DNA from 4 places in the Pseudoflavonifractor sp. genome. Region 3 is predicted to be linked to each of the others. Evidence: predicted binding sites of a transcription regulator. Region 3 holds the regulator's gene; each other region holds the start of a gene.
What was found. Region 3 encodes Rex, which represses fermentation and respiration genes when NADH is low (regulators of the CRP and FNR family bind a similar motif). Its sites were predicted from a motif close to ATTGTTAANNNNTTAACAAT; they were not measured.
Positions count from the first base shown of each region.

Region 1 (2,201 bases), on a different contig from region 3:
ATGCCACGTCGCGCACCTTCACATAGTTGGTGTCGTTGCCCTTCTCGTCCTTGAGGGCGTACATCTGGAACTCCACGGCCACGCCGTCCACCTTCACCGACTGGGTGGAGGCATAGGCAGTCTTGGCGGGGGTAGGGGGCGTGACGCCGCCGCCGGTCCAGACGGCATAGGTTACGTATTCGCCGGCGCTGTCATAAATGCTGGTCAGGGTGCCCCAGTCAAAGGTCTCCTGCTTGAGCTGAAGAGGCTTGCCGTACTGGTCCTTGAACTGGGAGACAAGGGAGCTGGCCGCGGCCGTATCGTCCATATACACCCGGAAGCCCTCAAAGGCGGGCTCATCCCGCTCCACCAGGATGCTGCCGCTGTTCAGGGTATAGCTGTCGTTTACAGTCAGGCCGGTGGTGGTGATGGAGCCGCCGGAGAGGGTCAGCTTGAAGCAGGAGAAATAGGTGGCGGTGATAGCGGCGTCAGTCAGCGTCAGGTCGCCCAGCGTGAGCTGGTGGCAGGAGAGACTGCCCCCGCCCTGGATGGTCACCATGGGCTGGTCCTCCAGGGTCTTGCCCATCTTATAGATGGAATCCATGGTATTGACGCTGTTGCTCGTGCCGCTGGTCAGCACAAAGGTAAAGGGCTTGTCCAGATTACACAGCTGGAAATAGCCGCTGTCGCCATAGGGATTGTCGGGGGTTGCGATATTAAGCCCGTTAAAGGTCATGGTGTAGTCGCCGTCATAGCTCCAGCCGGCGCCGCTGGCAGGGGCATCATAAGAGTAAAAGGTCTCGCCGAAGCGGAAGCCCACCCGGGTCTCGCCCATGGCGTCAGCCAGAGCAGGGGCGGCCAGGCCCAGGGCCAGAGCCATGGCCAGAAACAGGGACAGAAATTTTTTCTTCATAAAAGTACCTCCCATTCCCATATCCTGCAGAGTGTGAGCCATCTCACAGGATATAATTTCTTATATTTTATATTTTTTCCAAATTCGAATCAATAACATAAGTTAACAGAAGGGCTGCATACGGAACAGGAGAGAAAAAGAAGCAAAGAGATTGACAAATAATTATCAAAGGAATATACTGCTTTTGGCTCCGCACTGCGGGAAAGCGGGGCGTAATATGAAATACGGGAGAGCTGACATATGGCCAACATCATCATTGCGCCGGGAAAGTACATTCAGGGTCAGGGCGAGCTGAGCAATATCGGCACCTACACCCGTCCTCTGGGCGAACATGCCTTCGTGCTCATCAGCAAGTCCGGCTACCAGCGTGTGGGCGGACAGGTGGAGGAGAGCTTCAGGACCGCGGGCTGCACCGTCCACTTTGAGTATTTTAACGGCGAGTGCTCCAAGAACGAGATCAACCGCCTGAAGAGCCAGCTGGATGAGCTGGGCGCCACCGTGGTGGTGGGCATCGGCGGCGGCAAGATCCACGACACCTCCAAGGCCGTGGCCCACTACGCCGGCAAGCCTGTGGTCATCGTGCCCACCATCGCGGGCACCGACGCCCCCTGCTCCGCCCTGTCCGTGATTTACAGCGACGAGGGTGTCTTTGAGGAGTACCTGTGGCTGCCCGCCAACCCCAACGTGGTGCTGGTGGACACCGACGTGGTGAGCAAGGCCCCCGCCCGTCTGCTGGTGTCCGGCATGGGCGACGCCCTGGCCACCTACTTCGAGGCCCAGGCCACCGCGGACTCCAACGCCTCCACCTGCGCCGGCGGCAAGATCACCAACGCCGCCCTGGTGCTGGCCCGCGCCTGCTACGAGACCCTGCTGTCCGACGGCCTGAAGGCCAAGCTGGCCGTGGAGAACCACGTGTGCACCAAGGCCGTGGAGAACATCATCGAGGCCAACACCTACCTCTCCGGCATCGGCTTTGAGTCCGGCGGCCTGGCCGGCGCCCACGCCATCCACAACGGCTTCACCGTGGCCCCCGAGACCCACAGCCTCTATCACGGCGAGAAGGTGGCCTTCGGCACCCTGGTGCAGCTGGTGCTCCAGAACGCCGATATGGAGCAGATCGAAGAGGTACTGGACTTCTGCATGAGCGTGGGTCTGCCCACCACCCTGGCCGATCTGGGCCTGGCCGACGCCGACCCCAAGGTGATCCGCGCCGTGGCCGAGGCCGCCTCCGTGCCCGGCGAGACCATCCACAACATGCCCATGGAGGTCACCGCCGACAAGGTGTACGCCGCTATCCTCACCGCCGACG
Region 1 is NZ_JBMNPX010000016.1:32,906-35,106, forward strand. Features, by position in the region: gene ACOX7T_RS11835 (hypothetical protein) at 1-892, opposite strand, end outside; gene ACOX7T_RS11840 (glycerol dehydrogenase) at 1,133-2,201, shown strand, end outside.
Region 1: a site for Rex is predicted at 1,043-1,062, ahead of ACOX7T_RS11840 (glycerol dehydrogenase). Genes of this name have one in related genera too.

Region 2 (2,201 bases), on a different contig from region 3:
TGACCAGGATGCGGCAGGTCTTCATGGCAGCGGCGTGCTTGGCCATCTTCTCGGTCTCGCGCAGGTCCACATAGAGGGAGGAGGTGTGGCCGTAGCCGCCGTCAGCCACCAGCCGCTCGGCCTTCTGGAGAGCCTCGTCGAAGGTCTCAGCCTTGTACATGGCCAGCACGGGGGACAGCTTCTCGTGGGCGAAGGGCTCGGAGGGATCGGTGCTCTTAACCTCGCCGATGAGGACCTTGGCGTCCACAGGCACATCCACACCGGCCATCTTGGCGATGGTGTGGGCGCTCTGACCCACGATCTTGGCGTTGACGGTGCCGTTGACCAGGATGATGCTGCGGACCTTGTCCACCTCATCGCCCTTGAGGAAGTAAGCGCCGCGGGCGGCAAACTCCTTCTTCACGGCGTCATAGATGGGAGCCAGCACGGTGACGGACTGCTCGCTGGCGCAGATCATGCCGTTGTCGAAGGTCTTGGAGTGGAGGATGGAGCTGACAGCCATCTTGATGTCGGCGGTGTCGTCCAGGATGACGGGGGTGTTGCCGGGGCCCACGCCCAGGGCGGGCTTACCGGAGGAGTAGGCGGCGGTGACCATGCCGGGGCCGCCGGTAGCCAGAATCAGGTCGGACTCACGCATGACCTGGTTGGTCAGGTCCAGGCTGGGCACGTCGATCCAGCCGATGATATCCTCAGGAGCGCCGGCCTTCACCGCGGCCTCCAGCACCACCTTGGCAGCCTCGATGGTGCAGCCCTTGGCGCGGGGGTGGGGAGAGATGATGATGGCGTTGCGGGTCTTCAGAGCAATGAGGGTCTTGAAGATGGCGGTGGAGGTGGGGTTGGTAGTGGGGATGACGGCGGCGATGAGGCCGATGGGCTCGGCGATCTTCTTCACGCCGTAGGCCTTATCCTCCTCGATGACGCCGCAGGTCTTGGTGTGCTTGTAAGCGTTGTAGATGTACTCAGCGGCGTAGTGGTTCTTGATGATCTTGTCCTCCACAACGCCCATGCCGGTCTCGGCCACGGCCATCTTGGCCAGAGGAATACGGGCCTGGTTGGCGGCGGTGGCGGCAGCCAGGAAAATGGCGTCTACCTGCTCCTGGGTGTAGGTGGCGAATACCTTCTGAGCCTCCCGCATGGCAGACATCTTCGCCTCGAGAGCCTCTACGTTATCGATGATTGCGGTTGCCTTCTTCTGCTCTTTCATCTGTGCAGCCTCCTCAAGAATGGTGAGAGCAGTGGGTCCGCTCATTTGATATTTTTTTAACGATGCGAATTATACCCTACTCGTTAAAATATTGTCAATGTGAAAACTGCATTATTTTTTCGGCGTTGTGCTCCGAAAGGTTTGTTATTTTCTATTGAAAGTATATATCTGAGAACTATTTTCAGAAAAAACTCTTTTTATTTGTTAAAATATTATCAATTTTTGCAATCTTTTTTCTCCCGTCTTTTTGACGAACCAAACTTTTTCGTGCCCTGTATTTTATCTGTTCTGCCATAAAAAACGAGGGCAGGTATGGTCCCCTGCCCTCGTTTTTATACGGCATTTTCCATTTTATATTCACTTTCCCACACAAAATCGGGAAAAAATACGGTCCGTCACATCCTCCTGCACCGAGCGGCCGGTCAGGGCCCCCAGGGCGTCCAGAGCCGCCTCCACATCGGAGAAAACGGCGTCGGCCGGCATCCCGGCGGCCAGGGCGTCACCGGCGGACGTCACTGCCTCCAGCGCTCTCCCCGCCGCCTCGGCCTGCCGGGCGTTGGTGAGCAGCTCGCCCCAGTTCTCCTCTCCCCGGGGAAAGAGCGCCGCCACAGCCGCTTCCAGCTCCTCCAGTCCCTCCCCGGTTTTGGCGCTGAGGGATACCACAGGAGGACGCTTCTCCCCCTTCAGGGAAAAGCCGATGTCCCGCCGGTCCGGCAGGTCCGCCTTGGTGAGCACCACAATCACTTTTTCCGCAGCCGCCTGGGCCTGCTCCAGAATGGCCAGGTCCTCTTCCGTCACGCCGCCGGCGGGGTCAATGAGCACCAGGGCCAGCCCGGCCTCTGCCAGTGCGGCCCGGCTGCGCTCCACCCCCAGCTGCTCCACGGTATCCGTGGTGTCCCGGAGCCCGGCGGTGTCGATGAGCCGGAGAAGTACGCCGCCCAGGCGGCACTTCTCCTCAATGGTGTCCCGGGTGGTGCCGGGGATGTCGGTGACAATG
Region 2 is NZ_JBMNPX010000026.1:21,814-24,014, reverse strand. Features, by position in the region: gene adhE (bifunctional acetaldehyde-CoA/alcohol dehydrogenase) at 1-1,204, opposite strand, end outside; gene mnmE (tRNA uridine-5-carboxymethylaminomethyl(34) synthesis GTPase MnmE) at 1,562-2,201, opposite strand, start outside.
Region 2: a site for Rex is predicted at 1,405-1,424, ahead of adhE (bifunctional acetaldehyde-CoA/alcohol dehydrogenase). Genes of this name have one in related genera too.

Region 3 (2,201 bases):
GTGGGGGCGTTCTCCAGCATCAGCCCATCGCCGTAGGCCGTATCGCCGCCCTTGAACAGTCCCATCTCCTTCAGGGCGTTGGCCAGCTCGTTGTAGTCCGTGGCATCGCTTTTAGTGACCGAATAAAACCCCTGAGGCGCCAGCACAGCGGTGTCTGAGGTAATGGTCAGCTGGCACATGGTATTCTCCGCGGCCAGATAGCGGTGCTGGGCCGTCATGGCCGTGCCGGAGGCCACGTCAGCGGCTGTGGTCATATCCACCACGCCGCCCGAGGTGTAAGAGATGGTGGCGGACCCGGCCAGCAGCATGCCGCTGGAGCCGGTGTCCAGCGTGATGACATCCCCCCGCTTGAACCGCTGCTCGGTAAAGGAGGCGGCATATCCCCCGCCCTCCCCGGCCAGCGCGTCCGCCCGGGCCTGGTACAGCTCAGCCTGCGTCTTGAGCTTGGTCAGCGCGTCATTGTAGACCCCATTGAGCCCGCTCTCGATCTCCTTGTCCGCCTGTGCCACGGTCTCGGGAATATAGGTATTGGTCAGATAGGACTGGGTCAGCAGCGGGTCAGATGCACTTCCGCCCGCCGCTACCGCCGCCACACAGCCGGCCAGCAGAAGCATAGCCAGCAGGGCTGCCGCAATTCGTCTCATATTTTACTCCCGGGGTCTCAGTCTGTCTCGGAAATCATATAGCTCAGCGCCAGCAGGCTGTCGGCAAAGTGCACGTCCTCAATGATCACATTGCCGGCGTCAGGCAGGTTCAGCTCAATATTGGTGAAGTTCCAGATGCCCTTCACGCCGGCGGCCACCAGACGCTCCGCCAGGCCATTGGCCACCCGGCCGGGAACGGTAAGCACGCCCACGCTGGTGGGATGCTCCTTCATATACTCCTCCAGCGTATCCGCATGGCGGATGGTCACGCCGCCGATGGTGCTGCCCACAATATCCGGGTTCACATCAAAGGCCGCCGTCAGCTGGAAGCCGTTCTTCTCAAAGTGGAAGTTCTCAATCAGTGCCCGGCCCAGGTTACCGGCGCCCAGGATCACCGCCGTATGAGAGCGGTTCATACCCAGAATGTCGGAGATCTCACCCCGCAGCTTCTCTACATTATAGCCGTAGCCCTGCTGGCCAAACTCGCCGAAGCAGGACAGGTCCTGCCGGATCTGAGATGCGGTCAGGCCCATGGAGCTGCCCAGGGCGTTGGAGGAAATCCGGACAGTACCGGCTTGAAAGAGATCGTTCAGATGGCGGTAATACCGCGGCAGACGCCGGATTACGGCGCTGGATACCTTCTGCTTTCTCATCGTTTCATCACACTCACTCTGTTTTCGTTGGCTGTATTTTTCCCGTGAGGCGGGTTTCGTACTTATTTTATTAGTTTACCCCAGTACCGTGCACTTGTCAATTTTTTTCACGCTCTTTCCCGCTGCACCCCTTTTGCCTTTCGCTTTTTTGCCGCGTATGCTATAATTATGGCGTCAAAAATCAGCTCTACCCCGCTTTTCTGTTTCACCATCCGCAATGCGTCAAGGAGGAACCTCTATGCTGAAAGAACTGTTTGACCGCCGCAGCATCCGCCGCTACACTGACCGCCCCATCCCGGAGGAGGTCATCACCGAGCTGCTCCGGGCCGCCATGAACGCCCCCTCTGCCCGCAACACCCAGAGCTGGCGTTTCCTGGTCATCACCGACCGGAAAACCCTGGACGACATCCCGTCCCTCCAGCCCTACACAGGCATGATGCGTCAGGCTCAGGCCGCCATCATGGTCATGGGCGACCGCAGCGCCGAGGCCAGCGAGGGGTATCTGTACGTCAACTGCGCCGCCGCCATTGAAAACCTGCTGGTGGAGGCGGTACACCAGGGACTGGGCGCATGCTGGTGCGCGGTGGCCCCCAAGCCGGAGCGGGTTGAGGGCTTCTCCCGCTACTTCCGGCTGGACGACACCCTGCTCCCCGTGGGCATCGTAGCCCTGGGCTGGCCCGCCGAGGAGCGGCCCAGAACAGACCAGTACGACCCGGACAAGGTCAGCTTCTGGAAGGGCTGACAATCAAGCCGCAGCGGCGCCCTTACGGGCGCCGCTGCGCTTTTCTCAGTGGTTGGCCAGCTGGTAGACCAGATAAATCTCGTCCTTCTCCATGGGGTGGAGCTGTCCCACCCGGCGGCCGCCGTAGTAGGTGGAACGCACAGCCAGGTCCCGGAGGGTAGC
Region 3 is NZ_JBMNPX010000013.1:31,106-33,306, reverse strand. Features, by position in the region: gene ACOX7T_RS10855 (hypothetical protein) at 1-644, opposite strand, end outside; gene ACOX7T_RS10850 (redox-sensing transcriptional repressor Rex) at 662-1,297, opposite strand; gene ACOX7T_RS10845 (nitroreductase family protein) at 1,536-2,039, shown strand; gene ACOX7T_RS10840 (iron-containing alcohol dehydrogenase) at 2,085-2,201, opposite strand, start outside.

Region 4 (2,201 bases), on a different contig from region 3:
AGCACCTCGTTGGGGGTGGTGGAGTCCATAACGTTGTAGAACATATCCGAGCCGGTATTCTTCATGTTCTGATAGAAGATGGGGTAGTCGATGGTCTCGTTGGTGTAGCGCTCGCCCTCAGCCGTGACGCTGAGGCAGTTGGCCGTCCGCAGGCCATTGATGGGATCGCGGTAGGTGACGCCGGGAACAGCGCGGAAGCCGATGACGCCGCCCTTAAAGACGGTATCGGCGCCCACGGCCTCGGCCATCACAATGCCGTCGCCCACGTTGCCGGGGGAGGAGTAGGAGATGGGGCTGGCCAGCTCGGGAGAGTACTTCTGGGCCATTTCATAAGAGGCGTCAAAGCCGCCGGTTGCCAGAACAACCGCCTTGGCGGAGATGTGAAGCGTATCCTTGCCGGAGGTGGCGGTCACGCCGCACACGGTGCCGTCCTCCACCACCAGCTCCTGAGCGGTGGTGTTGAACAGAATCTCCACGCCCTCCTCCTGTGCGGTGTTGGCAATGGGGACAATGAGGCCGACGCCGCCGTTATCGGTCTTGATTCCGCGGAGAACACCGGCGGTTCCGGGGGAGGAGAGGGTGGGGTTGAACTCCACGCCGTTCTCCACCAGCCAGTCGATGGTCTCGCCGGAGTGCTCGGCCACCATCTTCAGCAGGTCGGCGTCCGCGTTGCCCTCCGCCCGGGTCATCCAGTACTCGGCAAGGGCCTCGGGGCTGTCATCGGAGAGGCCGTTTTCAGCCTGGATCTGGCTGCCGGTGCCGTAGATGATGCCGCCGCAGATATAGGTGTTTCCGCCCACATGGGGGAGCTTCTCCAGCACGACAACGGAAGCGCCTGCGCGGCGGGCCTCCAGGGCGGCGGCCATGCCGGCTGCGCCGGAGCCGATGACCACCACATCAGCCGTCTTCTCGATGGTCTCGCCGGGCGTATTATCCTCTACAGCGCGCATAAAATCGTCCGGGTTGCCGCCGGCCATGGTGATGGCCTCCGTCACGCCGGAGATGATCGCCGTGCTGGTGATGGTGGCACCGGTTACGGTGTCCACATCCAGGGTCTGGCCGTCCAGAATGGCGGGGATCACAGAGTCAAAGGCGGTGTCGCCAATGCCTGCGGTTTCGGTGTGCTCGCGGACCTGAATATCCTCAATCCGCTGCTCGCTGAAGGACACATCCATTACGATGACGCCGTTGTGGCCGTAGATGGACACCTCATAATCACCGGGGGTAAGAGGCTGGGAGAGGGAAGGGACATTCTCCTCCACCTGCTGGGACTGGGAGGGGGAGGGGCTGGGGGTAGGGGATGTGGCCGCCTGCTGGGGGGAGCAGCCCAACAGGGAGAGACACAGGCCCAGGCTGGTGAGAGCGCAGAGAGCATGCTTGAAATTCTTCCGTTTCACGTTCGTTCCTCCTTCATGTGGGTCCTCATGAGATTTAATCGGAATTGAGCACTTCCGACAATAAACTATTATAGCGCCGGCCGGAATAAATACAAGTTATTATTTTAACAAATATATAAACAATGAACGCAATACCGCCGCCGGAGACAGTGGGCAAAGTGTCTCCGGCGGCGGTATATTCAGGCGGTATATATCTGTGGCGGGTTCAGCAGGTACATTACAGGCTGCTGCTGAGACCCAAGACACCCCGGGCGGCGTCCAGGTCGCCCCTCTTTACATAGAACATATACTCATAGGACAGGGACTGATTTTCGCCATAGGTGCCGGTATAGGCCCGGCGGCTGGGGGAGATGGCGCTGGGGCTGGAGCGGTTGACAGTTTTGAGCTTGTAGCGGATGCCCTGACCTGACAGGGCGCTGCGGACACGGGCCTGCTCCTCGGAGGAGTAGGTGCTGGTCAGCTCCGACCAGCCGAACAGTTCCAATAACATGACATATCCCTCCCGACGACAGACAAATGGATTGGCCTATGCAGCAGGATATACTGCAAAAATTATATCACGGAGCGTGGGTGTCCACAAGACCGGCGGCACGGACAACAAAACAGACATAATTGTGTTATGCGACCGAAAAGCGGGATTTTCAGACACTTTTGCCCTTTACTTTGACAGAAGGTATGTGATACAATGACGAAGAATCCACGTAACCTTGGTTTCAATATGCTGTTATATCGTTTTTAAAACGACCAACAAACAGGGGAGGACCGCACATGGAAGAGATAGAAGAACTGAAGCGGCGCCTGGCA
Region 4 is NZ_JBMNPX010000012.1:17,781-19,981, reverse strand. Features, by position in the region: gene ACOX7T_RS10410 (flavocytochrome c) at 1-1,397, opposite strand, end outside; gene ACOX7T_RS10405 (hypothetical protein) at 1,615-1,887, opposite strand; gene ACOX7T_RS10400 (DUF1836 domain-containing protein) at 2,166-2,201, shown strand, end outside.
Region 4: a site for Rex is predicted at 1,490-1,509, ahead of ACOX7T_RS10410 (flavocytochrome c). Genes of this name have one in related genera too.